DNA from 4 places in the Sporosarcina sp. GTC18466 genome. Region 4 is predicted to be linked to each of the others. Evidence: riboswitches for the same ligand, from Rfam matches in the RefSeq annotation. Region 4 holds a riboswitch; each other region holds the start of a gene.
The links. A riboswitch is a leader RNA that binds a small molecule or an ion and turns the genes downstream of it on or off. The one in region 4 is predicted to bind S-adenosylmethionine.
Positions count from the first base shown of each region.

Region 1 (7,654 bases), 1.3 Mb from region 4:
TAAATAGGCGTTCAGCCTTGCCGGATCCTCACCCGCCGTCATGCGGGGAGGCGAGTTCATAATTTTGCAGAAGATCGATGAAGACTTGCTGCGCTTTTGTGCGGAACGGGCTGCCGGTGACGATAGAGAAGGTGCGGGTGTAAGGCATGCCTTGCACGTCAAGTACGGCCAGTTCGCCATGTTTCAGCTCTTTTTGGATGGACCAGTACGACAGCAGGCTGATGCCGAGCCCTGCTTCCACGGATTCCTTGATGGGCTGCGTGCTGCTGAAGCGCATCATGGAGGATGGCGAAATGCCTAGTTTACGGAAGACCGCATCTGCGGCTTCCCTCGTCCCGGAACCGTGCTCCCGGACGATCCATGTTTCATGTTCCAGGCGGACGGGCGAAATGGGACCCTCCTCGGATGCCAAAGAATTTGCGGGCGAGCAGACGATGACCATTTCATCGTGGGCGAGTGTTTCTGTAATTAATTCAGAACGGGAAAAAGTCCCTTCCACGATGCCGACATCGAGTTTGTGGCTGGCGACGTAATCGGCGATGGTCGCGGTATTGCCGATCGTGATCGAGGGTATGATAGCGGGGAACACCCGCTTCATCTCCGCGATGATGTGGGGCAGCACGTACTCGCCGAACGTATAGCTGGCGCCTATTGAAATTTTTCCAGCTGCCTTGTTGGTCAGGTCATCGAGCAGGCGCTGCATGTTGTCGTATAAGGCCAAGATATCTTTCGCATGGTGATAGACAATTTCTCCGGCTTTGTTCAAACGCACATATTTGTTCGTCCGTTCCAGCAGCTTGACGCCGAGTTCCTCTTCCAGCGCCCGGATGTATTGGCTGACCGCAGGCTGTGTCATATGATGCGCTTCCGCAGCGCGGGAGAAGCTTTTCTTTTCAGCGACTGAGACGAAAATTTGCAGATGCTGGTCCATGGTCAGACCCCTTTCTTATAATGGTTTGCTTATCGTAATCATTATTATAATTTATTTTACTTATCGTTTGGAAGGGATTACCCTAGATACAGGAGGTGCAGTTCTATGACGAATAGAAGAACCATGTGGATGGCGGGTGTCGCATTTACTTTTTTTATAGCACTTTTAGGATTTTATCTGGCGAAGGTTCCGGGCTTTGACCATATCGGGCAATTGGCGAGCGCCATCATCATCGCTGTCGCCTATCGGCAGTTTTTCGGCTATCCGGAAGCGATCCGGCAGGGAATTACCTTCTCCTCGAAGAAGCTGCTCCGTGTTGCGATCATTCTCTATGGATTAAAGCTGAACATAGATGTCGTTTTCCGTGACGGCCTTGGACTGCTTGTGCGGGATGCTTTCATCATTGCGCTGGCGATCACTCTCACTGTGCTCATCGCAAAATGGCTGAAGGCGGATGAAAACATCTCCCTTCTGCTAGGCGTCGGGACAGGTGTCTGCGGGGCGGCGGCCATTGCTGCTGTCGCGCCGATTTTGAAGACGAAGGACGAGGACACGGCAATCGGCGTCGGGATTATTGCCATGATGGGGACCGTTTTTGCGATCGGTTACACATTGCTGCGCCCGATCTTGCCGCTCATCCCGACGGATTACGGCATCTGGTCGGGCATGAGCCTGCATGAGCTTGCGCACGTCGCCATCGCGGCGGAACCGGCAGGAGAAGATGCGCTTGCCATCGCCTTGCTCGCTAAACTCGGCCGGGTCTTCCTGCTTGTGCCGCTCTGTTTCATATTCATTTACTTCATGAAGCGGAAAAGCAAAGGGACGGCAGAAGGAGGGGAAAGCAAGGTCGAATTCCCTTGGTTCCTCCTTGGGTTCATCCTGCTCAGCGTGCTCGGCAGCTACGTTCTTGGCCATTCCATCCCGGTATCGGAAGGATTTACGACCGGTGTCAATACGCTGACAACATGGCTCTTGACCGCGGCCATGGTCGGCCTAGGCCTGAATGTCAGCCTGCGCGATCTTCGTGAACGCGCCATGAAGCCGCTTCTCGCCATGACGATTACGTCAATTGTCGTATCGGTGGTTGCATATTTTATTATCTGAATCAGAGAGGAGCTGTCCAGAAAGTCAGTGAAAACTGAGTTTCTGTGGCAGCCCTTTTCTTGTTGAAACGATTACCCGACGAGAGCTCTCCGAACCCGTTGCTTTCCGTTCCAGGCGGACGCGTTCCTGGGGGCGTGCGGTGAGCCTCCTCGTCGCTGCGCTCCTGCGGGGTCTCACCTGACACGCTGATCCCCAAGGAGTCGCCGCCTTGCACTCCAAGCAACTGGCGACCCGTGTAAAAGACTACAAAAAAATCGCCCTTTCTAGTAAGATGAAGTCACCACAACCCATCAAAGAAAGGACGATTCTTATGTGTAACCCGAAGATTACTTGTGATGAGTATACCACAAAACAACTCCACTTTTCCATTGAAGAGACAGAACCTATTTCCCCGCAATCAAGCGTACGTACACGGACGTTCAAACCCTACAATAACCGTCAGGCATTCGCCATCTTCGATGTCGAGGGACTTATTCCGGCACATCATGTCGCGCGAGTGGTCGATGAGATGATCGAATCCATCCCGGACGAGCAGCTTTTCGCCTATTACTCCGGTGGAGGGAGAAGCCCCTTCCACCCGAAGATGATGCTTAAGGTCATCCTCTACGCCTATTCCCAGAAAGTCTACTCCAGCCGCAAAATCGAGACGCTGATCCAGGAGAACCTGCCTGCCATGTGGCTGGCCGCCTGTCAGACACCCGACTTCCGTACACTCAATGAGTTTCGGAGTGTACGCATGGCCGCGATGATGGATGAGTTATTCGAGACGATGATCCTAAAGCTGATCGAGGAGAACTATATCACAATGGAGAACTATTTCCTGGACGGCACCAAGATGGAGGCCAATGCCAATAAGTATTCGTTCGTCTGGAAGAAGTCGACAGAGCGGTACGAAGGGAAACTGAAGGAGAAGATCCAGGAGACACTCGCGTCCATCCATGAAATCGCGCAGGCAGAGGGCATGGAACTTGGCGAATTCCCCAAGGAAGAAGCGAAACCGGAAGAGCTCCAGCAGCTGGCGGAAAGACTGGAGGAACAGGTGGACATCCTGACAGCGGAAATTGAGAAGACAGAGTCGGTCCCCGATCGCAAAGCGCTTCGCAGTCGACGCAGTCTCCTACGGAAGCCGGCCAAACTGATCCGGGAAGATTTCCTGCCGCGTCTACAGAAGTATGCCCGTCATCATGACCTCTTCGGTGATCGCAACAGCTTCTCGACAACGGACCCGGACGCCACGTTCATGCGGATGAAAGAGGACCATATGAAGAACGGCCAGCTGAAGCCTGGCTATAATGTACAGATGGCGACCGAGAATCAGTTCATCGTGTTCTATACGATACATCAACGGCCGACCGATACCCGCTGTTTCGTCCCGCATCTTGAGAAACTTGCGGCATCCCGGCTTCCGATGCCGACACGTGTGGTGGCCGATGCCGGCTATGGCAGTGAAGAGAATTATCTATACGCCATCGGCGAGGAGAAGGAATCCCGTTTCGACTTCCTGATCCCCTATTCCACGTATCTGAAGGAGCAGACGCGGAAGTACAAAAAAGACATCAAGAATGCGAAGAACTGGACCTACGAGGAAGCGGCCGACCAGTTCATCTGTCCGCAGGGACGCCGTGTCCCCTTCAAGAAATACCAGGACAGGAAGAATGCATCCGGCCTTGTGCAGAGCTATAAGATCTATGAATGTGAAGATTGTGCCGACTGTCCTCTTAAAGCGCAGTGTACAAAAGCGAAAGGCAACCGGCAGGTCCATTGGAATCCAATCTACGAAGAAATGAAAGCGAAAGCCAAGACAGCCCTTGAATGTGAGACGAACAAAGACATCTACGCCAAACGGAAAGTGGAGGTCGAAAGTGTGTTCGGTCATATCAAGGGCAATCGGTCGTTCCGCGGATTTCTCTTGCGAGGCCTCGAGAAGGTCAACGCGGAATTCGGGATCGTGGCACTGGCCCACAACTTCCTGAAAGTGGCTGGCATCCGCCAGCCGCTTTCAGGAGGACCGGATGGAAAACCAAAAACAGGTGGAGAAAAACGATTCGTTTTTCTCCACCTGTTTTATTTTAGGGACTTATTGGACAGCCCCTTTTTTTCTCCATTCATCCGAACGTTCAGAAAGATTTTTGTTTTTCCTCTTGACTTTCAAAATATGAGTCTCTATACTGTTCAACAAGATGAAAAACTGAATTAACCCATACTCTTATCAAGAGCGGCGGAGGGACTAGGCCCTGTGATGCCCGGCAACCGGCAAGTGACAAACTTGCAAAGGTGCTACTTCCTACAGAACGTGCGAACGGTCTGAAAGATAAGGGGAGGAATACGCGTAAGCATACCCCTCTTCCTTAGCGAAAGGGGTATTTTTTATTCCAATTAACCCCTGAACGCCTCCGCACAGCAAGCCTGCTGCCTTTTTCATCTGACTACTACATTTTTGGAGGTCATTCACATGTCAAACAACCCACTCAAACCCGAAACACTACTTCTTCACGGCGGCCAGCAGCCGGATCCTGTCACAGGTTCCCGCGCAGTGCCGATCCACCGCACTACATCCTTCGTGTTCCGCGATACGGAGCATGCGCAGAATCTCTTCGCGCTTGCCGAGGCGGGCAACATTTATACGCGCATCACCAATCCAACTGTCGCTGTGTTCGAAGAGCGGATTGCCCTGCTGGAAGGCGGGACGGCTGCTGTCGCGTTGTCATCCGGCATGGCGGCGATTGCATTTTCCATTTTGAATATCGCAGGAGCGGGCGATGAAATTGTTGCTGCCAGCAATCTATACGGCGGCACATACAATCTGTTTGCGGTGACGCTGCCGCGTTATGGCATCACGGTGAAGTTCGTCGATGCTACGGACCCTGAAAATTTCCGGGCAGCGATCACGGATAAGACGAAGGCGCTGTTCGCCGAAACGATCGGAAATCCGAGCCTCCATGTCCTTGATATTGAAGCGGTCGCGAAGGTGGCCCATGAGAATGGCATCCCGTTCCTCATCGACAGCACATTCGCTTCCCCATACGGAGCGAACCCGATTGAGCACGGTGCGGACGTCGTCATCCATTCCGCGACAAAGTGGATCGGAGGGCACGGGACAACGATTGGCGGTGTCGTCGTCGATGCCGGCAAATTCGACTGGACGCAAGGGAAATTCCCGGGCTTCACAGAGCCGGATGAAACGTACCACGGACTTCGTTATGGCATCGATACGGCAAACGCCGCGTTCGCCACAAAGCTCCGCGTACAGTTGCTGCGCGATTTCGGCCCTTGCCTCGATCCGGACAGCGCGTTCAACTTCCTGCAAGGCCTGGAAACACTTCATCTCCGTGTAACGCGGCACAACGAGAATGCGCAGAAAGTGGCGGAGTTCCTGCGTGACCATCCGGCCGTCGACTGGGTGACATATGCAGGATTCGAAGACCATCCATCAGCCGCTAATGCGAATAAATACTTGAAAAACGGGTCAGGCTCCATCATCGTCTTCGGCATCAAAGGCGGACGGGAAGCAGGCCGCAAGGTAATTGACAACGTGAAGATCTGGTCACATGTGGCAAACGTCGGCGACGCGAAATCGCTCATCATCCACCCGGCTTCGACAACCCACCAGCAATTGTCTGCCGAGGATTTGAAGAACTCTGGCGTCTCGGAAGAGCTCATCCGCTTGTCCATCGGCCTCGAGTCTGCTGACGACATCATCGAAGACTTGAAGCAGGCGATTGAAAAAGCAGTGCCTGTTGCTGCAGGAAAGTAAATTCTTTTGTTGGCAGGAAGTCCGGACGGATGGATGAGGCCTCATTCGGCAATCGGGCTATCTCATTCGATAGCCATCCGACCGGGTTCATCGATTCAGAGTTGATTAATGTTTGGAATAGGTGTTCTTAGTTGTAAGTAATGGATTGATCGGCCGGCTAAATGAATTGATAGGCTGGTAAAATGGATTGTTCGGCAGGTTAAATGGTTCGAACAGCCGGTTAAATGAATCGCTCGCCGGGTTAAATGAATCGATCTGCCGGCAAAATGGTTCGCTCACCCGGTTAAACGGTCGCTCATCTGCGATTACAAGGATGCGAGACTAGCGGGATGCGGCGGAAAACAGTTTCATCGTCCGAAACGGGCGCTCGAAGGTGGTAAATAGGCGTTCATCAGCCGAAACGGGCGCTCGAAGGTGGTAAATAGGCGTTCATCAGTCGAAACAGGCGCTCGCGAGTGGTAAATAGGCGTTCATCAGCCGAAACAGGCGCTCGCGGGTGGTAAATAGGCATTCATCATCCGAAACAGGCGCTCGCGGGTGGTAAATAGGCATTCATCATCCGAAACAGGCGCTCGCGGGTGGTAAATAGGCGTTCATCATCCGAAACGGGCGCTCGCAGGTGGTAAATAGGCGTTCATCATCCGAAACAGGCGCTCGCGGGTGATAAATAGGCGTTCATCAGTCGAAACGGGCGCTCGCGGGTGGTAAATAGGCGTTCATCAGCCGAAACAGGCGCTCGCGGGTGGTAAATAGGCGTTCATTATCCGAAACGGGCGCTCGCGGGCGAGAAATAGGCGTTCATTATCCAAAACGGGCGCAACCAAATAATCAACAGGAATATGCAAGCATCCGGCCGTCTCATTCGACTGCCGGTTGCTTCGTTGCTGGCAGTATGAGGAAAGGAGTGGTGGTATGCCGTCCATCAAGGTGGCGCTGCTGGGCTTCGGCACAGTTGGAGAGGGCGTTTATCGAATATTGCAGGAGAAGCGGGAGCAGATCCGTGCGCATACCGGATATACGATTGAGGTCGATGCCATTTTGGTGAAGGATGTGGCGAAGAAGCGAAAGGCGGCGTCTGGGGTCCTCGTGACGGATTCAATTGACGAGATCCTCGCGAGACCCGGCATCGAGGCTGTTTTCGAGGCAATTGTCGGCGAGGAACCGGCGTATACGTATGTATCTCAAGCGATTGAAGCCGGGTGTCATGTCATTACTGCGAATAAAACGATGTTTGCGAAACACGGCCCAGCCCTGTTGAAGCATGCCGAATTCCGGGATTTGACGGTCGGATATGAGGCGACTGTCGCGGGCGGGGTGCCGATCATCCGGACAATCCGCAATTTGCTGGCGGGCGATCGGGTGCGCCGGATCCAGGGCATCGTGAATGGGACGTCGAACTTCATTTTGACGAAGATGCGGGAGGATGGCATTCCGTTCCATGGAGCTCTTAAGGAAGCGCAGGCGCTAGGTTATGCGGAGGAGGACCCGGCGGACGACGTGAGCGGGATGGATGCGTTCCGGAAAGCCATGATCCTCAGTTCCCTTGCGTTTGGCCGGCAGCCGGAATGGGAGCGCGTCCAGGCAGCCGGCGTGGACCACATTAGCATCGAGGATATTGTGGAAGCGAGGGAAAGCGGCTTGCGGTATCGGCATATCGCGGATATTTGGACGGATGATGATGGGAAGCCGCATGCCGAGGTCGGCCCTGTCCTCCTCGGTCCCGATCATCCGCTCTACAGCATCGATGGCGTCGATAATGCGATCATCACGGAAACCGAGTATCTTGGCGCTCTGACGCTCGTGGGACCGGGTGCCGGCATGTACCCGACCGGGAATGCGATGGTCAGCGACTTGCTGCATGCCAT
Region 1 is NZ_AP044037.1:1,830,327-1,837,980, reverse strand. It holds gene ACZ5FK_RS08850 (LysR family transcriptional regulator) at 29-931, opposite strand; gene ACZ5FK_RS08845 (YeiH family protein) at 1,037-2,035, shown strand; gene ACZ5FK_RS08840 (IS1182 family transposase) at 2,244-4,232, shown strand; SAM riboswitch class I at 4,239-4,353, shown strand; gene ACZ5FK_RS08835 (O-acetylhomoserine aminocarboxypropyltransferase/cysteine synthase family protein) at 4,488-5,789, shown strand; gene ACZ5FK_RS08830 (homoserine dehydrogenase) at 6,702-7,654, shown strand, end outside.
Region 1: linked by a shared signal. The riboswitch ahead of ACZ5FK_RS08835 (O-acetylhomoserine aminocarboxypropyltransferase/cysteine synthase family protein) and the one ahead of metK (methionine adenosyltransferase) in region 4 are both predicted to bind S-adenosylmethionine.

Region 2 (7,654 bases), 920 kb from region 4:
CGCGTCGAAACGCTCCTCGCCGTCCTCCAGATTGATGGAGTTGATGATCGCTTTTCCTTGCGAGTATTTCAGCGCCTCTTCAATCACTTTTTCATCTGTCGAATCAATGACAAGAGGGACCTTCACTTTCTTGACGACCTCTTCCATGAACCGCTTCATATCATCCAGTTCATCGCGGTCGGGATTGGCGAGACAGATATCCAGCACATGCGCGCCGCCTTTCACCTGGGCGCGGGCGATCTCCGCAGCCTCCTCGAACTTCTCCTCAACGATGAGCCGCTTGAATTTCCGGGAACCGATGACATTGGTCCGTTCCCCGATCAATAGCGGCCGCATGGATGGGTCGTAGACGAGCGGTTCGATGCCGGATACGACATGCGGATGGCCTTCCTCCGGTTTCGGGCGGGGAGGGAGGCCGCCGACCGCTTTCCGGATGGCGCGGATATGGGCGGGGGTCGTGCCGCAGCATCCGCCGATCATGTTCAGCCAGCCTCTTTCTGCGAATCCTTTCAGCTTCTGTGACAGGGATTCGGGTGATTCATGGTAATGCCCTTCCTCATCCGGCAGGCCGGCATTCGGATAGCAGGTGACATAGCTTGTCGCGAGGTCCGAAAGCGAGCGCAGATGATCGGTCATGAATTCCGGGCCTGTCGCACAATTAAGGCCGACCGAAAGGGGATTGATGTGCTCGATGGAGACATAGAATGCTTCGATGCTCTGGCCGGCAAGGGTGGTGCCCATCGGTTCAATTGTTCCGGAGATCATGACAGGCAGTTCGATGCCCGTCTCTTCGAAGGCCCGCCGGATGCCGATTGTCCCTGCTTTGACATTCAGCATATCCTGGCTCGTCTCCATGAGCAGGAGGTCAGCGCCCCCTTCGATGAGCGCTTTCGCCTGCACATAAAAGTCTTCCGAGAGTGCGTCGAATGTGATGCCGCCTGTGACAGACAATGTCTTCGTCGTAGGTCCGATTGCACCGGCCACGAAGCGGGGACGCTCAGGCGTTGAGAATTCTGCTGCGCACTCTTTCGCGAGCTCGACCGCTTTTTTATTGATGGCGTGGGCATGCTCCCCAAGGCCGAATTCGTTCAGGACAAGCGGAGTGCCGCCGAATGTATTTGTGCTGATGATGTCAGCGCCTGCTTCAAGATACTCCGAATGGATCTTTTTCAAGATGTCGGGCCGCAGGATATTCAGGTATTCATTGCAGCCTTCATAGTCCTCTCCGCCAAAATCCTCCGCGGACAGGTTTTCGGCTTGCAGCATCGTCCCCATCGCTCCGTCAAGAATCAGGATGCGCTTCTCCAGTTGTTGTTCAATAAGATGTTTCGGCATGGACCAAACCCCTCTCCTTCTGTGCATCAAGTTCGTTTATATGATCTATCAATTCTAGTGACATATCATAGCGGAGAAACGGCGTGATGATATAGATGCCGTTGAACAGGCTTGCCGCCGTATCGATCAGTTCCTTCGCTATCGCAATACCCTCAGCTGTCGCCTTCTGACGGTCTTCGCCGCAAGCTCGCATCCTCTCCAGTACATCATCTGACAGCTTGATGCCCGGCACTTCGTGGTGCAAGAATTCGGCATTGCGGATATTCGTCAGCGGCATGATGCCGAGGAAGATCGGTGTCTCCAGATGTTTTGTCGCTTCGTGGATCTCAATGATTTTTTCCTTTGTATAGACAGGCTGCGTGATGAAATAATCAGCGCCGCACTCGATTTTCTTCTCGAGCCGCTTCACGGCACGATCCAGCACCCGGACATTCGGGTTGAAAGCAGCTGCTACTGAGAAGTTCGCTTTCTTGCGGAGCGGTTTCCCCGAGAAGGAAATCCCTTCATTCAATTGTTTGATCAGCTGCAGCAGCTCCATGCTCGATACATCATAGACGCTTGTCGCACCCGGGAAATCGCCGACTTTAGTCGGGTCCCCTGTCACCGCAAGGATATCGTGGATGCCGAGCGCATCCAGTCCCATGAGATGCGATTGCAGGCCGATCAGGTTATGGTCGCGGCACGTGATATGGACGAGCGGCCGGATGTCGTTCTCGAGTTTCAAGATCGACCCCATCGCCATGTTGCTGATCCGCGGGGAAGCGAGGGAATTGTCCGCCATTGTGACGGCGTCGACTCCTGCAGCATACAGCTGTTTCGCTCCTTCGATATAGGGGGCTGTCTCCAGGTGGCGAGGTGTATCCAGCTCGACAATCACCGTCCGCTTGGTTTTCGCCTTCTCGTGAAGCGGTTCATGGCTCGCAGGCTCCGCTTCCCGGATGATGATCGGCTTCTTCGGTCTCGCGGTCTTCTTTGTGACCGGCGCAAGACCAGCCAGATGTTTCTTGGCGGCAGCGATATGATTCGGCGTCGTGCCGCAACAGCCGCCGATGAGCCGGACGCCTTCATTCCGCAACAGGACAGCGGCCCGCCCGAAATAATCCGTCTCCGACACATAGACGATCCGTCCGTCTTCCACGTCAAGCAGACTCGCATTCGGCGCAGCGGACAGGAAAGCGCGCTCCGGCAATGTGACCGTCTCGAACGCCTGGATCGTATGATAAGGGCCGAGGCGGCAGTTGACACCGACGACATCCGCCCCGATCGCTTCCAGTTCATGGAGCGCGTCATTCAGCTGCAACCCTTGCTGCAGCACGCCGGGCTCTTCCATGGATACTTGGGCGATGATCGGCAGGTCTGTCAATCCGCGCAACTCCTTTACAACAGCGGATAACTCATTAAAATCATAATACGTCTCAAGCAACAGGCCATCCGGTTGTCCGGAAAGGAGGGGGTCTGCCTGCTCCCTGACGATACGGAGCACATCTTCTATTGACAGGTCGCTGCGCCGGACGCCACGCAGCCCGCCGATCGTGCCGAGTACGTACTGCCCGCCTGGCGCGGCCGCTTCTTTGGCGATCTGGACGGCCGCTTCGTTGAATGCTTTCACCTGATCTTCAAGGCCATAGCGGGCGAGCTTATGGCGGTTTGCGCTATATGTATTTGTCTGGATGATATCTGCACCCGCCGCAATATAATCGGAATGGATCTTGGCGATCGTCTCCGGCTTTGTCACATTCAGTTCTTCATAACAAAAATCAATGCCGTTGGAATAGAGGAGGGTCCCCATCGCTCCGTCAGCCGTCAATATATTCGTCTTCAATTTTTCTAGCAACTTCATCCCATCGCACCCTTTCATGTTATATCAGCCGGCGGCAGTGAGAAGGTTGGAAAAATAAAAAAAGCCTTCATTGAAAAAAGAAGGCTTTTACATGCGTGGAATGAACGCTCCTTCTCATCTGCCGGACAGCTTGCCCGCTGGAATTAGCACCTGACCACGTATGGCTGGTTGCTGAAGCGTCATCGGGCCAGTCCCTCGGCTTCTCTTGATAAGAATCATTATTAGGTTTTTCGAAATATTTAACACATCATAACGTGGATTCCCCATGGCGTCAACCCTCGTTTGCACAAAAGGGCGGATATGATACACTTGCGGTAGGACAAACATGGAAGGTGAACGGCTTGCGAATATTCAAATACTCGGTTCCGATCGCGATCATCGTAGGATGGATCGCCTGGTTCATGCTCGGCAATAACTTTCAGGAAGTCCCAAAGGAGCACCGTCTCTGGATCGTGCTAGGGGCGGGCCTGCTCAGCGGGATCCTCGCTTATTTCCTCTTTCCGAAAAGCGAGGAACGAAAAAAATAGAAGAAGTGGCGCACTGGCTTTCCGCTAGTGCGTCTTTTTATAGTGGGCATGAGTGCGTGCCCCCAATTATGCTCGTGAACGCCCGTTTAGCCATGTCGAACGCCTGATTCGGCCCAGGAACGCCCGTTTAGCCATGTCGAACGCCTGATTCGGCCCAGGACCGCCCGTTTAGCCATGCCGAACGCCTGATTCGGCCCAGGAACGCCCGTTTAGCCATGTCGAACGCCCGATTCGGCCCAGGAACGCCCGTTTAGCCATGTCGAACGCCCGATTCGGCCCAGGACCGCCCATTTAGCCATGTCGAACGCCCGAATCCGTCCAGGAACGCCCGTTTAGCCATGTCGAACGCCCGATTCGGCCCAGGAACGCCCATTTAGCCATGTCGAACGCCCGAATCCGTCCATGAACGCCCATTTAGCCATGTCGAACGCCCGATTCCGCCCAGGAACGCCCGTTTAGCCATGCCATGCGCCCGAATCCCAAATAACCTGCCAGGCCTTCCTCCAGCCAACGCCAACAGCCTTTCATTTGTGTTAACCTAAAATAAAATAAGGTTGACACAATACCTCGTAATCTTATATTCTAAAAATGGAATACATATTTGGAAATGGAAATGGGGTTATTTGTATGACGACTGCTACAGTAAAGCAAAAGGGGAGTATGAGTGCGCTGAGCCTGGTGTATTGCGCCATGTTCGCTTCACTCATGATGATCGGTGCCAATATTACATCGTTCGTGCCGTTTTTAGTGGTCGGCGGGGTGCCGATCACCTTGCAGACATTCTTCGCCGTTCTTGCGGGATTGCTGCTCGGCAGCCGGCTTGGGGCGGTTGCCATGACGGTCTATATGGCTGTCGGCCTGGCGGGTGCACCTGTATTTGCGAAATTCTCGGGTGGGTTTGGCCAGCTCCTCAGTCCGACATTCGGGTTTGTCGTTTCCTTCATTATCGTCGCCTATATAGTAGGGAAGATTGTTGAGAAGAACAGCAGCTTGAAATCCTATATTGCAGCTGCGATTTTGGGGACGGTCATCAACTACCTGATCGGCACGAACTGGATGTATTATGCCTATAAGTTATGGGCTGCTGCACCCCCGGTATTTACGTACAAGATTGCATGGGCCTGGATGGTGCCTCCGCTGCCGAAAGATTTCCTCCTGGCCATACTGGCTGGAATCTTTGGCTACAGGATGTCTAAAGTGCTCAAGATCAAGAGGGCGCTGCGATGAATTATGAAGCACTCGCTGATCGTGTATTGCAAGGACATGAGTTGACCGGCGCGGAGGCGCTGTCCATATTGGAGTCGCCGGATGAGGATCTGCTTCCTCTTCTCCACGCTGCTTATAAGATTCGGAAACATTACTTTGGCAATAAAGTAAAACTCAACATGATCATTAATACAAAATCCGGCCTTTGTCCGGAAAACTGCGGATATTGCGCACAATCGATCGTCTCAAAAGCACCCATCGAGAAGTATGCGATGATGAAACAGGAAGAGATTGTCGCGGGAGCGGAACGGGCTGCAGCTGCTAGCGCGGGAACATATTGCATCGTCGCAAGCGGCAGGGGGCCGGTGAACCGGGAACTCGATATCGTCGTTGAATCCGTTAAGGAGATCAAAGAGAAGCATCCTCAAATGACGGTTTGCGCATGTCTCGGCATCTTGAAGCCGGGCCAGGCGGAACGTCTCAAAGAAGCGGGCGTCGACCGGTACAATCATAACCTCAACACATCTGCCGCCCACCATAGCAGCATTACGACTTCTCACACGTATGAGGACCGTGTTAGTACGGTTGAATCTGCAAAGACCGCAGGCATCTCGCCTTGTTCGGGAGTCATCATCGGCATGCGTGAAACGAGAGAGGACGTCATCGATATGGCACGCAGCCTCCGCGTGCTGGACGCGGACTCCATACCGGTCAACTTCCTGCATGCGGTCGACGGCACGCCGCTCGAAGGCACGGATGAGCTGACACCCCTTTACTGCTTGAAAGTGCTCAGCCTTTTCCGGTTCATCAATCCATCCAAGGAGATCCGGATTTCGGGCGGACGGGAAGTGAACCTGCGCTCGCTCCAGCCGCTTGGCCTATATCCTGCGAATTCCATCTTTGTCGGTGATTATTTGACGACAGCGGGCCAGGAAGGTGACAACGATCTTCAAATGCTCAAAGACCTCGGTTTCGAAGTCGACCTGCTTCCACTTCAAAAAGAGGCTGCCAGTATTTCTTGAATAATTCCTGCCAACCAAAAAGCACGCAGCCGGCTTCTCGCCGCGCGTGCTTTTTCGTCATACCCGGTATGGTTCCAAGATGTTCTCCTTCCCGTCCGTCAAAAAGTTGAACACTTTATCTGAAGGGTCGTATGGTTCTCCGTAAAATGCTTCATCCTTGTACGTATGGATATCTTCGTACGTCTGTTTCATCGCTTCGTAAACACTTTTCTCATCCGCATCTTTCGGGGACCAATACAGGATCTCGAGGTCATTGTGCTCGCCTGTCGCGATTGAACGGCGGCGATATCCGATGCGGGAAGCGTGGTGGAAATGTTCCCTTGCGTAAAAACGCAGGCGCTTCATCGTATCGGTATCCTCATAATCAACCGGTTCCACTTCGAGGATGATCGGCTTCCCTTTCTTTTTCAATGACATCAGCAACTTCTTTCCCAGTCCTGCGCCGCGTGATTCGGCGGAGACAAAAAGGTAATCAATGAAAATGAAAGATTCCATCTCAACATACATTAGAACGTGATGAGGTCCTTCTTCTTTTATATAGACATTCTTCTTATCTTTCAGCAGCGCGTCCATATGTTCTTTTGACTTCATTTCTTCAATCGGGAAGTACTCACTCAGCTTCTTGTACCAGTTCATGTTGGTAAATCTCCTCCACAGTCGCTATGTACCTGGAGCTTTTTGTTTAAAGAGGGGCCAGTCGTGTGTATAGCATAGGTGTCAATGCTTTGGGGGAAGGACCCTAAATAAGAGGAAAAAAGAGGTCAGAAAAAAATCCTCAGCTTACTGTATACCCGTTCTCACCATATGCAAACATTTTTCCGGATAGTAGGCAAATTCATTGCGAAAATCAAATGGAATCATGTAATATAAAGTCAAAGATAGTCAAAGTCAATTGACATTCACACTTCGAAAGGGAAGGAGTGAAAAACATGCGGAACATTTCGGACATAATTGAAGGGTATTTAAAAATGATTATCGAAAAGGGAGATAACGGCGTCATTGAGATCAAGCGGAGTGAAATCGCGGAGAAGTTCCAATGCGTTCCCTCGCAGATCAATTATGTCATTAATACCCGTTTCACACTGGAACGCGGCTATGCGGTTGAATCGAAACGGGGAGGGGGCGGATATATCCGAATCTACAGGGTGCAGACCAATTCGCATAAAGAATTGATCGAACATATCGTAGAGGGAATCCGTGAGGGCGCCACCTATACAATGGCTGAAGATGTCATATACAGATTGCTGCAAGAAGAAGCGGTCTCTGAGCGCGAAGCGAAAATCATCCTGGCCGCTGTTGACAGGACGACACTCCATTACCCGATTCCTGAACGCGATCATATCAGGGCCCGCATATTACGGGCGATGCTCTTGACGCTTCTGTACGAACAACAGGACGACTAGTGAAACTTACGAATTTGAGGTGGCCTATATGTTATGTGAAATCTGCAATGAAAGACCGGCTTCTGTCATCTTCACACAAGAGACGATGCACGGGGCGACGGAACGCCATCTGTGCGAGAGATGTGCATTCCAATCGCAGATGTCCCACTATGGATCGGGTGAGGAGCCATTATCGATCCAGCAATTTCTATCAAATTGGCTGAGCGGAACAGAAGCCATGCAAGTGCAGCAGGCAAGAGAATCATTCCCTGAAGGGCCGAAATGCCCAGAGTGCGGCCTGACGTTCCGGAAATTTCTTGATGTCGGCAAATTTGGATGCCC
Region 2 is NZ_AP044037.1:2,232,646-2,240,299, forward strand. It holds gene metH (methionine synthase) at 1-1,335, opposite strand, end outside; gene ACZ5FK_RS10915 (bifunctional homocysteine S-methyltransferase/methylenetetrahydrofolate reductase) at 1,316-3,175, opposite strand; SAM riboswitch class I at 3,287-3,390, opposite strand; gene ACZ5FK_RS10920 (histidine kinase) at 3,517-3,702, shown strand; gene ACZ5FK_RS10925 (biotin transporter BioY) at 4,330-4,929, shown strand; gene bioB (biotin synthase BioB) at 4,926-5,930, shown strand; gene ACZ5FK_RS10935 (GNAT family N-acetyltransferase) at 5,988-6,566, opposite strand; gene ACZ5FK_RS10940 (CtsR family transcriptional regulator) at 6,860-7,333, shown strand; gene ACZ5FK_RS10945 (UvrB/UvrC motif-containing protein) at 7,362-7,654, shown strand, end outside.
Region 2: linked by a shared signal. The riboswitch ahead of ACZ5FK_RS10915 (bifunctional homocysteine S-methyltransferase/methylenetetrahydrofolate reductase) and the one ahead of metK (methionine adenosyltransferase) in region 4 are both predicted to bind S-adenosylmethionine.

Region 3 (7,654 bases), 1.1 Mb from region 4:
GGGAAGATGTCTGACTTCAGTTCGATATTTAAAATATGTCCAGTATCTTTGAATACGTTGAACACGTCCCCGAGCGTCGGGATCTGCTGCCCTTCGAAGTCCTTGGAGAACCAGCTGCCGAAATCATATTGGCGCAGCTCCTCGAGTGTCATATCCTTGACGAACCCTTTCCCGTTTGACGTCCTGTCGATCGTTTCGTCATGGATGATGGCAAGTTCACCATCCTTCGTCATATGTACGTCAAATTCGATGCCGTGTACAGGGAGACGGGCCGCTTCCTGAAAGGCTGCAAGTGTGTTCTCAGGGAATGTTCCTGATGCTCCCCGGTGTGCAAAAATGTTCATCTGTCAGACTCCTTCCGGTTTTAAGGGTAGATCGTTACTTTGACTATATCATACGCTCATAAAAAAGACCGTTTTCCACAGGAAGACGGCCTTGATCATTCAATCTACATCGAGATCGCTATTTTCTTTGATTTCCTCGAGGAGAATCTCGGCCCCTTTCGGACTGATGTACATTCCATTGGATAGCCGCCGGTTCTCAGGGGAAATGACACCGGTAACAACACACGCCTCATCGACTACGTATTTCCGCAAGATGATCATGTCGTCATCCACAAAAATTTCAAGAGGCGAGCCTTTGTCCAACTGAAGGGTATTCCTCAACTCTTTCGGAATGACGATACGTCCCAGATGATCCACTTTCCTGACAATGCCTAAACTGCGCATGCATATTTCCTCCTTTTGATATGCAATTCCACCAGTTATTGCTACTCTGCTAGCGGATTTCATATTTTCCAAAATGATTAGTATACTCTGCTTCTATTTCCTTATTTGCTACTATTCCTTTTCTCCTTCTTTTAAAACTTTGCAACCGGACTATTTCTGGTAAAATGAGTAGGGTTATAAAAGGAAAGGAGCAATCGTCATGGCAAATGGTATACGTAAAACTACGGCACTCGACTATGCGCAAATCATCTTAGGCGCTGCGCTTGTCGGCTTGGCCTTTAACTTATTTCTTCTTCCTGCAAGGATAGCGGCGGGCGGAGTTTCGGGAATCAGCACAATCGTCTATGAAATGTTCGGCTATCAGCCGGCATATACGCAGTGGATTATCAATATTCCGCTGATTGTCCTTGGTTTTGTGCTTGGCGGCAAAGAGTTCAGCCTGAAGACAATCGTCGGCACGTTCGCTGTACCGTTCGTCATCTGGCTGACGCACGATATGCATCTGACGCTTCATAATCCGATGCTGAGCGCGATTTACGGGGGGATTATGCTTGGCATCGGGCTTGGCATCGTCTACCGCGGAAACGGCTCCACCGGCGGCACTGCGCTGATCGCCCAGCTGCTCAAAAAGTATACTGGCATCTCGAGCGGCTTTTCCCAGCTGATCGTCGATGGGATTGTCGTCGTGACGTCCGCATTCGTTTTCAACTTTGAACTTGCCCTGTATGCCCTCATGTCCATCTACGTGACAAGCAAGGTAATCGACTTTGTCCAGCTGCAAGTTTCTCCGACAAAGCTGGTCCTCATCATCACGGAGCATGAGCAGCAAGTGCAGGCGATCATCCGCGACGAGATCGACCGGGGTCTTACAAAAGTGAAATCGACGGGCGGGTTTTCCGATCATGATAAAACGATGATCTTCTGCGTAGTGGAACAAGCGGAGGCGGTTTATTTGAAGAAGGTTCTGCAGACTGCCGAACCGACCTCCTTCGTCATATTCTTGAATGCTTCTGAAATACTCGGTCTCGGATTCTCAAAAGCTAAAATATATCAATAATTCATGCTTCACTCTAATTATTGCAAAAAATAAGTGTTTTGTCTAGGCGATGCTAGGTATATATGCCTTTTTGCAAACTGCAAGTGCTGCTGGATATGCAAAGACCGAATCATCCGGAAATTAATAGATGCATTTTAGAAACATCATGGTATACTAGTGAAAATTGAATAGTTCCTTATCAAGAGAAGCTGAGGGATTTGGCCCGACGACGCTTCAGCAACCTCTGCGCAAGCAGGAAGGTGCTACTTCCAACAAGATGTGAATCTTGAGAGATAAGAGCGATATAGAAGCAATGCCTCGTTCCTGTCTCCAGCGGAACGAGGCTTTTTTAATTGAGATGAAGGGGGAATGGCAATGCCAATCAATATACCGAAAAGCCTGCCCGCAGGCGAATTGCTGAAAGAGGAAAAGATTTTCATCATGGATGAAGAACGGGCGACCACGCAGGATATCCGGCCGCTCAGCATTATCATCTTGAACTTGATGCCCGAGAAGGAACGGACGGAACTGCAGCTGCTCCGGCTTCTTGGCAATACGCCACTCCAGGTGAACATTTCGTTTCTGCATACCGCATCGTACGAGTCCAAGAATGTGAGCAAAAGCCATCTGGAGGAATTCTATACGACATTCGATCAGATCAAAAACCGTAAATTTGACGGGATGATCATCACAGGCGCGCCGATTGAGCATCTGCCCTTCGAAGAAGTCGTATACTGGGATGAAATGAAGCAGATCATGGACTGGTCAAAGACGAACGTGACATCCGTCCTTCATATTTGCTGGGGAGCGCAGGCCGCGCTGTACCACCATTATGGCATTGACAAGCATGACTTGCCCGGAAAGCTTTCCGGCGTCTACAATCATACATTGACCGATCCGACCGTCACACTTGCGAGGGGCTTCAACGATGAGTTCAGAGCACCGCATTCGCGATACACATCCGTTTCCATCGACGAAATCAAATCCCATCCAGGCCTTGAACTGCTGGCCGTTTCGGATGAAGCGGGGGCGTTCATCATCCTGTCCAAAGATGAGAAGCATATCATGGTCACCGGTCACCTGGAATACGATGCAACGACACTGGCAGAGGAATATGAGCGGGATCTTGCAAAAGGGCTCGATAGTGAAGTGCCTGCTAATTACTTCCCTGACAATGATCCCACCAGGCGCCCTCTCAATACATGGCGTTCCCATACGCATCTTTTGTTCTCCAATTGGCTGAATTATTATGTGTACCAGGAAACGCCGTTTGATTGGAAGTAAGCTCCGGAGCGCATAATTTCACCTGGACAGCGCACACTCCTTAACACGGAGGTGTCACAAATGGGTGATGGTTTTTTTAAGTTTGAGTTTTGGGAGATGACAGCCCGTGTCATATCCACATTCATTGTGCTGCTGATCCTTGCAAGATTCCTTGGAAAAAAACAGATTTCCCAATTGACGTTTTTCCATTACGTAACTGGAATCACAATCGGCTCCATCGCAGGGGAAGTCGCGGCGCAATCAGAGACCCCTTTTATTAATGGTATTTATGCAATGGCTTTATGGGCGGTTTTGACCTATGCCATGAACCTGATGACATTGAAGTCGAAAAAAGTCAGGGTCTTACTGGATGATGAACCTACCGTCATCATGCATAACGGAAAACTGAATGAACAGGCGATGAAGAAAGAACGCTTGAATTTGAACGATCTGAATATGATGCTCAGGGAACAAGGAATCTTCTCCATCAAAGACGTAAACTATGCCATCTTGGAGACGAATGGACAATTAAGCGTTCTTGTCAAAGCAGATCAAGGGCCGGCGACGAAGAAAGATGTGAAAGCGCCAGCACCTGACCCGAAATACATTCCAACTGAAATCATATCTGACGGGAAAGTCCAGACAAAGAACCTTCAGGAGCTCGGTCTGACCGAGCAGTGGCTGAACGAACAGCTGAAGAGCCAGGGCATCGGGAAGGCACACCAAGTGTTTTACGCGGAAATCCAGCAAGACGGCAGTCTGCATGTAGATCAGCGGTCTGCATAGGAAGGGATTCGCCAACGCGGCGGATTCCTTTTTAACTTGTTTGGTGATGGGGCAGCTGCTATGGTAGAATAAACGATTGATATCCATTGCCAATAAACGGTTACTGACCATAGAAGATCTAGGAGGCACTTATGCGTAAAGATCAAAAACAGCCCTCACGCCATTCGGCTGCTCATCATGTACAAGAGGAATCGGAAATGCTCCCATTCTTGCTGCAAGCACTTGGGAAAACAAGCCGTAATTCTGTGAAATCCATCCTGTCCAGGGGACAAGTGAGTGTGAACGGCACCACGGTCACCAGGCATGACCATGTGCTGCGGCCAGGAGACCAAGTGGAAATTCTCATGAACAAGGCGGCAAAGGAGGAAAGCCGCCTGCAGGGGATCACTATTCTCCATGAAGATGATGATTTGATTGCGGTGGATAAAGAAGCGGGTCTTCTGACGGTTGCTGCAAAAGACAAGTCTGAAGTCACTGCGTTCAGCCAAGTGGCAAAATATGTCCGCGGGATGAATCCGAAAAACAGGGTCTTTGTCGTCCACCGGCTCGACCAGGGTACGTCCGGCGTGCTGCTGTTCGCTAAGAGTGAAGAGATGAAGCGGAAATTGCAAGACAACTGGAACGAACTTGTGAAACTGCGCTTGTATACTGCACTCGTGCAAGGGAACGTCAAGAAGGATGAAGGCACGGTCAAGTCCTGGCTCAAAGAGACGAAGACATTCAAAATGTATTCCTCTCCGGTGGATAACGGAGGGCAGCTCGCCATCACGCACTACCGGAAGCTCCGCGGGGGCCATAATACGACCTTGCTGGAGTTGAAACTTGATACGGGACGCAAAAACCAGATCCGTGTTCATATGGAAGAGATCGGCCATCCGATCGTCGGAGACAAAAAGTATGGCTCTACCGTCAACCCGATCAAGCGGCTCGGACTCCATGCGAACGCCATTGAGCTGATCCATCCTGTGACGGGTGAACGGATCCGTTTCGAGTCAGAAGTGCCGAGGGAATTTTTCAGGAAAATAAAGTGAAAAGAAAAGCAAACGTCCAACCGGAACGTTTGCTTTTCATGTTGTTATTGCAAGTTCTGATTTTGTCCCATTTGGCCCATCTGCGCCTGAGCAGGAGCATATGCACCCATGATGGCCTGCATATCCTGCTGAGTCAGCTGTGGAACCTGGTAGAAGTGGTGTTTATTCTGATAAATGGAAAGCTCGTAAGCCATTTCAATGCAATTCGGGACAGAGTCGGCAAGGATTCTGCGAACGACAGGGTTTGTCGTCTCCAGGGCAGCCATCGCTTTATGGGAAGCAGCTTCTTTAGTCGCCCCAAGCAAGAAGCCTGAAATGACTTCATCATTCAGCTCATTTGCAGATTGCATAGGCTTCTTCGGCTGGGACGGCTTCATGCCGTAAACAAAGTCGTTACCAGTTTTCATCTTATAGCTTCCAGTCGGATGGGATGGGTCCTGTCCTGTTTTGAAAGCTTGCAGTGTAATATTGTATTCATCCTGCATAAAGCGGAGCTGGCGATCCAGAATATCAAGAAGCTCAGGATCTTTTACGTGAGGCCGCAAGATAACGGATTGGTTCATTGCGCCAATTGCGGCACTTAGTACTTCATGGACATCGAACATCTCATGGCCGCCATGGTTCATCTTCTGAGGAACAGGGCCGGTTTGCATATTCTCATGCGTCTGACCGAATGGATTTTGGGTCATGTACAAGTCCTCCTTTTGTTTGTGGTCAATCAAATATAGTATGGTGAAGCAAAAGGGAACTATACGCGAGAAAGCCGGCGAGCGCAGTCATAAAAATCATCCTTCGAAAATAGATTATACGAGAGCTTGTATAGTATAGCGGAAGGCGGATGATGGACTTGCAAATCCACGTAGTACAAAAAGGACAAAGCTTGTATGGGATCGGGCAGGCATATGGAGTATCGTATGAAACAATAGCCACGGCGAATGAATTGCCGGATCCTGCGCGGCTTGCGGTCGGCCAAGCATTGGTGATCCCCATTACAGGGAGATATCACTATGTTCAGCCGGGCCAGTCGCTGTACATGATTTCGCGAATGTATGGACTCTCTGTAGCGGAGCTCGCAAGGATAAATGGAATCTCGCAGTCAGGTATACTGCAGATCGGACAGCGCCTGTATATCCCGCCGAAACAGAAAAGACTGATTGACACGCTCGCTTATGTTGAACCAAGACAGCCCATCAGCGACGTGCTGATCGAGGAAGTGAGGCGGCGTTCGCCGCAGCTGACTTATTTGGCAATGTTCAGCTATGAAGCGCAGCGCAACGGCACGTTGAAAGAACCGCCGATTGATGATTTGCCGAAATTGGCAGCAGCTAATGGAACAGTGAATGCGCTTGTCGTCAGCAATCTGGAAAACTATGCATTCAGCGGAGATCTGGCAAACGTTTTATTCACGGATAAGAAGGTCCAGAGCCGCCTGTTTGAAAATATTGTCCAAGTCGCGAAGCGGGTCGGGTATTTGGATGTCCATTTCGATTTCGAATTTCTGAAGCCTGCCGACCGGGAATTATATAACGATTTTCTGAGAAGCGCCCGCGTCCGTTTCAAGGCTGCGGGTCTCGGACTATCAGCGGCACTGCCTCCGAAAGGCAGTGAAAGCCGGACAGGACTGTACGGCGCATTCGATTATAAGACAATTGGCGAGATCTGTGATTTTGTCACTCTGATGACGTATGAGTGGGGATATTCCTACAGCGATCCTCAGGCCGTCAGCCCACTGCCGCAAGTCAGGGGGATCGTGGAATATGCAGTGAGCAAAATACCGTCCGAAAAGATCTTCCTAGGCCAGAACTTGTATGGGTATGACTGGGCCGCCCCGTTTCCGCCGCAGAGCGGAGTTGCAGCGAGGGCGCTGAGTCCTCAGCAGGCGCTGCTCCAGGCGATTCGGATGAATGCCGCCATCGAATACGACTACACTGCGCAGGCGCCGCATTATACGTATTATGAAAATGGAGTGGAGCACGTCGTCTGGTTTGAGGACGCTCGCAGCATCCAAGCCAAATTCGACCTCGTCAAAGAATTCAACTTGCGAGGCATGATGTATTGGAAACTGGGATTGTCGTTTCCGCAAAACTGGCTGCTTCTCACAGACAACTTCACGATTCGGCGACGATAAAGACAAGGGGAACCATCCGGCTATAAACAGCTGAAGGTTCCCCTTTTTTCATTCTTTGGCTATATAATTCAGCACCGTTTGAAATACGTCGATATCAGGGTTGATGAGCAGAGCTGGAAGGAATGCAAAGGTCAGGATGATCATCAGATTCGCTCCGATGACAGTACGCAGCAGCTTGTGGATTCTCATAATGCATCTCCTCTTTCTCTTCGTTTTTCTCCCATATACAATTGACTGGGCCATACTACTCCTGTTTTTGCAAATTGTAAATGGAATATATTGCTCCTGAAGAAATGCGATGTACATGGATTATTCATATCCGAACTTCATTGTATTCATTTTCCTGATAAAATAGTTGTGTATATTGAAAGATTCAGTAATAATAATGAAAACGGAGAATCTACTGCGGTACATTCCCAATCTATGACAGAGGACATACTTTTTTGTTCTTCGATGACCTAACAGAAAGGGATGAGCTTATGGCTAGAATTCATGCAGAACAGGATAATCGGAACCGTGCGAATGACTATGTGCACGAAGTATATGAACTTGTAAAAAGGCGGAATCCAGCCGAGACAGAATTCCTTCAGGCGACGAGGGAAATATTCGACTCTTTGCGGCCGGTGTTCAGAAAGCATCCGGAGTATATTGAAAACGGCATTCTGGAACGGATTACTGAACC
Region 3 is NZ_AP044037.1:1,015,063-1,022,716, reverse strand. It holds gene ACZ5FK_RS05100 (glycerophosphodiester phosphodiesterase) at 1-344, opposite strand, end outside; gene ACZ5FK_RS05095 (AbrB/MazE/SpoVT family DNA-binding domain-containing protein) at 444-728, opposite strand; gene ACZ5FK_RS05090 (YitT family protein) at 928-1,785, shown strand; SAM riboswitch class I at 1,958-2,064, shown strand; gene metA (homoserine O-acetyltransferase MetA) at 2,140-3,048, shown strand; gene ACZ5FK_RS05080 (YetF domain-containing protein) at 3,109-3,813, shown strand; gene ACZ5FK_RS05075 (RluA family pseudouridine synthase) at 3,945-4,844, shown strand; gene ACZ5FK_RS05070 (spore coat protein) at 4,889-5,533, opposite strand; gene ACZ5FK_RS05065 (glycoside hydrolase family 18 protein) at 5,692-6,972, shown strand; gene ACZ5FK_RS05060 (hypothetical protein) at 7,021-7,161, opposite strand; gene gdhA (NADP-specific glutamate dehydrogenase) at 7,452-7,654, shown strand, end outside.
Region 3: linked by a shared signal. The riboswitch ahead of metA (homoserine O-acetyltransferase MetA) and the one ahead of metK (methionine adenosyltransferase) in region 4 are both predicted to bind S-adenosylmethionine.

Region 4 (7,654 bases):
CTTTCTTGTCATAGGCTGCCGGATCTGCCCAAGCATTCCGCGGATTCAGCACTTCACTCGGCACTCCGTCGATCACTTTAGGCATCGCAAGGCCGAAGACTTCGTTTGTCTCTGTCTCTACATCGTTTAATTTGCCTGCTAGAGCGGCACGGACCATTGTGCGAGTATGTTTAAGTGACATACGCTCACCTACGCCGTATTCGCCGCCCGTCCAGCCTGTGTTCACAAGGAAGACCTGAGCGTCATGCTTGTCAATTTTTTCTCCAAGCATTTCTGCGTACACAGTTGCAGGGAGCGGAAGGAATGGAGCGCCGAAGCAAGTTGAGAATGTCGCTTCAGGTGATGTGACGCCTCTTTCTGTACCAGCGAGCTTCGAAGTGAAGCCGCTGAGGAAGTGGTACATCGCCTGTTCCTTCGATAATTTCGAAATTGGAGGCAATACGCCGAATGCGTCGGCTGTCAGGAAGATGATCGTCTTCGGATGCCCTGCAACAGATGGCACTACGATATTGTCGATGAAATTGATCGGGTACGCGGCACGCGTATTTTCCGTCAATGAATTATCGTCATAATCCGGCACACGTGTCTCTTCATCCAACACTACATTTTCCAGCACTGCGCCAAAACGGATCGCTCCGTAGATTTCCGGTTCCTTTTCAGGGGACAGGTTGATACATTTTGCATAGCAGCCGCCTTCGATGTTGAAGACGCCGTTATCCGACCAGCCATGCTCGTCATCACCGATCAGCTTGCGCTGTGCGTCTGCGGAAAGTGTCGTTTTGCCTGTTCCGGAAAGACCGAAGAACAAGGCGACATCTCCTTCTTCTCCTACGTTTGCGGAGCAGTGCATCGGCATGATGCCGCGCTCAGGGAGCAAGAAGTTCATAACGGAGAAGATCGATTTCTTCATCTCGCCTGCATATTCAGTTCCGCCGATCAGAACGATGCGGCGTTCAAAGGAAACGAGGACGAACGCTTCCGAATTAGTGCCGTCGACTTCTGGGTCCGCTTTGAATGTTGGTGCCGCCAGGATTGTGAACTGTGCCTCATGTGTCTTCAGTTCCTCTTCTGTTGGACGGATGAAAAGCTGATGGACAAAGAGGTTTTGCCAAGCGAACTCATTGATTACTTGCAAAGAGAGCTGGGAATCCTTATCCGCACCTGCATATCCTTTGAAAACGAACAATTCGTCTTTGGAGTTGAGATGGTCGATAACTTTTTTGTATAATGAGTCGAAGATATCGGATGAAATCGGTTGGTTCACCTTTCCCCAGTCGATCTTATCTTTCGTTGTGACTTCCTCGACGATGAACTTATCTTTAGGGGAACGGCCAGTATACTTTCCAGTGCGGGCTCTAAGTGCGCCGTCTGCCGATAATTCCGCTTCTCCGCGAGCTGTCGCTTTTTCGACAAGTTCAGGAACTGAAGGCTGGATCGTCACGTTCGGCCCTGCGAGAAGTTCCTTGAGTCCGTTTTCGATCTTCGCTGATATCATATTGTACGTACCGTCCTTTACATAGTAGTCCCACATTGTGGGTTTCTTATTTTCTCGATTAGTATAACACATTTAGAATAATAATCTACACTAATTAAAAACTCAAGCGATTTCAATCGAAATGATTTGACAAAAAGCTCGTTTTTTCGTAGCATTGATAAATGAACGGATACTCTTATCCCGAGCTGGTGGAGGGACAGGCCCTACGAAACCCGGCAACCTGCGCGCTTTTGACGCGAAAAGGTGCCAACCTGGAGCAAGGCGCATGCCTTGGACGATAAGAGTGAAAGGTGCTGCTTTGAAATGATGCCTTTCCTCATGTATGCATTACGTGAGAGAAGGGCTTTTTATATTGTCAGACCCTTATTCCTTGTATATGTTGACATCGACTCTCTCTGGGAGCGGATTAAACTGGGACAAATAGAGTACCGTATCAATATGAGCAAGTTGTTTAAGGAGGAAATTACATTGACGAACCGCCGACTATTCACATCGGAATCGGTAACAGAGGGACACCCGGACAAAATGTGTGACCAGATTTCGGATGCCATCCTGGATGCCATTTTAGAAGAAGACCCGAATGCGCGTGTCGCATGCGAAACGACCATCACGACAGGACTTGTCCTCGTGATCGGGGAGATTACGACAACGACCTACGTCGATATCCCGAAAGTCGTAAGAGATACAGTGAAGGAGATCGGGTATACGCGTGCGAAGTTCGGCTTCGACTGGGAAACTTCGTCCGTCCTCACTTCGATCGACGAGCAGTCTCCGGATATCGCTGCAGGAGTGAACCAGGCGCTTGAAGCGAGGGAAGGGCTGATGTCCGATCAGGAACTTGAAGCGATCGGCGCGGGAGACCAGGGGCTTATGTTCGGGTACGCATGCGATGAGACGCCTGAGCTGATGCCTTTGCCGATCAGCCTTGCGCACAAATTATCCCGCCGCCTTGCGGAAGTGCGCAAAGAGGAGATCCTTCCGTACTTGCGCCCAGACGGCAAGACGCAAGTAACAATCGAGTATGATGAAAATAACAACCCTCTTCGCGTTGATACAATCGTCATCTCGACGCAGCACCACCCTGACACGACACTTGAGGAGATCAAGCGTGACATGAAAGAATATGTCATCGACGCAGTGGTCCCGGCTGACTTGCTGGACGCTCAGACAAAGTACTTCATCAACCCGTCAGGCCGCTTCGTCATCGGCGGGCCGCAGGGTGATGCTGGCTTGACCGGGCGCAAGATCATCGTCGATACGTACGGCGGATACGCACGGCACGGCGGCGGCGCCTTCTCCGGGAAGGATGCGACGAAAGTGGACCGTTCCGCATCGTACGCAGCCCGCTACGTGGCGAAAAACATCGTAGCCTCCGGTTTGGCGAAACGCTGTGAAGTGCAGCTCGCTTATGCCATCGGCGTTGCCCAGCCTGTTTCCATTTCTGTCGATACATTCGGAACAGGCAAAATCGAGGAAAGCAAATTGGTCGATCTCGTGCGTGAGCTATTCGATCTGCGTCCTGCCGGCATCATCAAGATGCTCGATCTTCGCCGTCCGATCTACAAGCAGACAGCGGCATATGGCCACTTCGGCCGTACAGATGTCGAACTGCCATGGGAACAGACGGACAAAGCGGAAGCACTCCTGGAAAAGTCCGGACTTGCCGTCCGCTGAAATTGAATGGATGGAAAAGGAGCCTAAGCCCTTGGCGGCCGGCTCCTTTTTTGATTTGTCCGACCTGCTTTGGTATGGTAGAAAAGAAGTGAATTGTACATACAATGGGGGTATATAATCTGGTGGTCGATATGAATGTTTGGATCATGCTGGCAGTGGGCCTGATCGGCGCTGCGATTTTGTCGGCTATTCTATATCTGTTTGTCACGGAGAAGTGAGACAGGCAAAAAGGAAAGCTGAGCGGATTTCCGTCTCTGCTTTCCTTCATGGCCTTCACTTTTGCATCTCTTTATAGATGGCTCCTTTTTCGACATAACTGTCCACAATCCGTTTCATATCTTCCAGATCCGCTTCATTCAGCTCGCGGACGACTTTGGCAGGCGATCCAAGTGCCAGGCAGCCCGGCGGAATTTTTTTCCCGGGCGGAACAAGGCTTCCCGCTCCGATGAAAGCCCCCTCGCCGACTTCGGCGCCGTCCAGGATGATGGCTCCCATGCCGACAAGCGCCCCTTTACGGATCGTGCAGCTATGCAGCAGCGCTTTATGGCCGACTGTCACATCATCCTCGATCAAAAGCGTTTTACCGGGACTTTGGTGCAGGCAGCTGAGGTCTTGGATGCTGACCCTTTCGCCTATGATGGTCGGTGCGACATCCCCTCGAATAACGGTACCGAACCAGATGGAAGAGTGTGCGCCGATTGACACATCTCCTGTAACGGTCACATAATCGGCGATATAAGCGGTCGGATCGATTTTCGGTGTTTTATCTTTGTATGGATAAATCATGAACATCCCTCTTTCCAATAAAATCGTGTATAATCTACTATATCAAAGTTGCTTTTTTCATTGTATCAAAGTCGGATCGATTTAGGATGGATGAATGTCCGGCCGGAAGAGGGAGGGCATCATATGTGGAAATGGGAAGCGGAAGGACAGCCGAAAGCGGTTGTCATGATCATTCATAGCGCATATGAACATCACCGGAGATATGCGTGGCTCACCCAAAAGCTGCGAAATAGCGGTTTCCATGTCGTCACAGGCGATCTGCCGGGACATGGGGAAGGGACCGGGCGCCGCACCCATGATGAAGCGTTCGAAGCGTACCATAAACATATAAAGAGAATGGCGGAAGTCGCATTGCTCGATAACTTGCCGCTTTTCATCCTGGGCCACGGTCTGGGCGCGACTCTCGCAATCCAGCTGCTCAGCGGCGGCAAGGTGGAATGCGCAGGATGCATATTGAGCTCACCATGGCTCGCTTTGCGCCATCAGCCGCCGAAATACAAGGCGATGCTCACAAAACTGTCACCGTCCATGAAAGTGAATCATGGCATGGCGGCGGAGCTCCTTACGAGAAATTCGGAATTATATATAGAAGCGAACGAAGACCGTGATTATAGTTCAGCCGTGACGGCTGTGTGGTATCGCGACCTGCTTGCCCAGATGAAATCGATCACCATGCAGGAAAGGACGATACAAAACATTCCTGTCCTATTGCACGCAGGCGGCCGGGACAAGATCACATACATTGAGACGTCAAAGAAGTGGCTCCTCAAACAGGATCTCACTGAATTCCATTATAAAGAATGGAAACGGCTTTACCATGATTTGTATCAAGAGCCTGAGAGAGACGAAGTGTTTACCTATATCGAATCATTCATGGACAATGTGCTCCGCGGTCTTGGGTATGTAGTCTGAACAAAAAGGGTGGGAAATGCGTGACAACGATCGGATTTGTGCGCCATGGTGTGACGACATGGAACAAGGAAGGGCGAGTGCAGGGAAGCTCTGATATCCCGCTTGATGAAGAAGGCGTGCGAATGGCGGAATGCGTCGCCGGGCGCCTGGGACAAGAGCAGTGGGACGTAATTTTCACTAGTCCAATGAAACGGGCAAGGCAGACGGCTGAGCTCATCTCGAGGAAAATGCCCGGCATTCCCCTGATTGAAGATGAACGGCTGCGCGAGAATAGCGGCGGACAGATTGAAGGGACGACAGAAGCGGAACGCCTGGAGAGATGGGGCCCGTCGTGGCGGACACTGGACCTCGGAGGCGAAAAGGAAGCGGATGTCGTTGAGCGCGGACTGGCGTTCGTCAGGGAGATCGAGGAGCAATATGCAGGCAAAAAGGTGCTTGCCGTCAGCCACGGCGGGTTCATCAAGCGCCTGCTGATGCGGCTTGTGCCTGACCTGGACGTCAGCCATGGATTTGAAAACACATCCCTCTCCATCGTCCATTTGGAAGAGGGACAGTATCGTTGCAGCCTGTATAATTGTACGGTGCATCTGGAGGAGGGAAAGCTTTGATCAAGGACGCTAATTATTATATCCGGGAATTGAACATGAGCCCGCATCCGGAAGGCGGATACTATGTCAGCACCTATTCCTCAAGCGAGGACTTGGAAAGGGATGGACAGGCACGACGATTATACACGAGCATCTACTTTCTCCTGCAGCCAGGCGATATCTCTCATTTCCATCGCTTGAAATCGGACGAAGTATGGTATTACCATGCAGGAAGTCCGCTGACTGTGCATATGATTGATGAAAAGGGGACATATACTGAAGTGAAGCTCGGCCTTTCCGTTCATGAAGGAGAGCAGCCGCAAGCAGTAGTTGAGAGCGGCACCATCTTCGGTTCCTCCCTAGGCAATAACGATGAATTTGCCCTCGTCGGCTGCATGGTCGCTCCGGGATTCGATTTTAAAGACTTTGAGCTCTTCACCCAGGATGAACTTTTGGCAGCATATCCGGATCATCATGAAATTATTATGAAAATGGCATATAAACAATTACCTGAACAACTATGAAATGAAACTTTTCTTGCGTCCCTGATGTCTACTTACTGTGAACGAATACGAAACGGAGGAAACCCGTTGTGAAAAAAGAAACAAAAAATGAAATCATGTCGTGGATCAAGTCGTTAGCGATCGCGTTTATCATAGTGTTTATCGTCCGCCAATTCCTGTTTGCGCCAGTCGTCGTATCAGGACAATCCATGGAACCGACATTTGAATCGAATAACCGTGTCGTCGTTTCGAAAATCCACAAGCTCGATCATTTCGATCTCATTGTTTTCCACGCACCCGGCACGAAAGAGGATTACATCAAGCGGGTCATCGGATTGCCGGGAGATACAGTGAAAATGGAAGACGACCAGCTTTTCATTAATGGCAAAGCCTATGATGAGCCATATATCCAGCAAAACAAGGATAAAATCTTCAAAGACCAGAAACTGACAGAGGATTTCGAAGTGACCGTCCCTGAAGGCCAGCTGTTCGTCCTCGGTGATAACCGGCGGAACAGCACAGACAGCCGCATCATCGGCTGCATCGACAAGGACGCTGTCGTCGGCAAAGTGGAATTCCGCTTCTTTCCATTCAATTCCATCGGCATTCCAAAATGATTAATCCTTCTTCATCCGGGTATTCTTATATAGACTACCCATGAAGGAGTGATGGAATCATGGCAAACGGCAACAAGAACAAACAGCAGAACGGGAAAAAAGACGATGCGCCGAAAATGACGGGCACTGAGTTCTCGGATGAGCAGCGCCATAAGAACGAAGTCGCTTCCACTGCTTATATGGGAAGCAAAGATGAAAAGACCGATCTGAAGGATGACAAGTTGGAGTCCGGTGGATTTTAACATGTGATTGAGCCCCTGGCACTTGTGTGCGAGGGGTTTTTCCATGCCCCTGATTATGGTAAGGTGGTAGCAGTGCAGGCATAAAAGGAGAACGCATGTATGGAAGACTTTTTTGAACGAAAGAAACAGGAACTCGGAATCGAGCTGAATGATGTGCAGCGCCAGGCGGTTCTCAAGACGGAAGGCCCGCTGCTTTTGCTGGCGTGCCCCGGCTCAGGGAAAACAACGACCATGCTGATGCGCATCGGCTACTTACTGGAGGAAAAGGGAATAAAACCGCATCGTATCAAGGCGATTACGTTCAGCAAAGCGTCTGCCGCTGATATGGCAGAGCGTTTCAAACGCCTGTTTCCAGGGCAGCCGTCTATTGACTTTTCGACTATACATAGCCTTGCTTTTACGATCACCCGAATGTATTTGCAAAAGGAAGGCACTGCTTTTGAGTTGATTGAGGGAAGTAAGGGTGGCCCAGGTGCCATCACGAAAGCCGGTTTGCTGAAGCAGTTATACAAACGGGAAATGAAGGAAGACGCAACTGAAGATGAGCTTAGCAGCCTGACCACTTTCATCAGCTGTTTGAAAAACACGATGGTGCCCCTGAAAAAGTGGGAGACGGTGAAGGGGCCATTTGACAAGGCGGGAGCCATCGCTCTTCTATACGAGCAGGCGAAATCCAGAACTCCCGCACGCCTCCTCGTCGACTTCGACGACATGCTGACCATCGCCGAGCAGGCTTTGCGGACAGACGATGAATTGGCAGACCGTTTTCGAAGTCATTATGACTATATCTTGACCGATGAAAGCCAGGATACATCACTTGTCCAGCACCGGATTGTCG
Region 4 is NZ_AP044037.1:3,152,507-3,160,160, forward strand. It holds gene pckA (phosphoenolpyruvate carboxykinase (ATP)) at 1-1,495, opposite strand, end outside; SAM riboswitch class I at 1,668-1,779, shown strand; gene metK (methionine adenosyltransferase) at 2,021-3,169, shown strand; gene ACZ5FK_RS15895 (gamma carbonic anhydrase) at 3,443-3,955, opposite strand; gene ACZ5FK_RS15900 (alpha/beta hydrolase) at 4,079-4,867, shown strand; gene ACZ5FK_RS15905 (histidine phosphatase family protein) at 4,888-5,475, shown strand; gene ACZ5FK_RS15910 (cupin domain-containing protein) at 5,511-5,978, shown strand; gene lepB (signal peptidase I) at 6,047-6,574, shown strand; gene ACZ5FK_RS15920 (hypothetical protein) at 6,634-6,816, shown strand; gene ACZ5FK_RS15925 (ATP-dependent helicase) at 6,916-7,654, shown strand, end outside.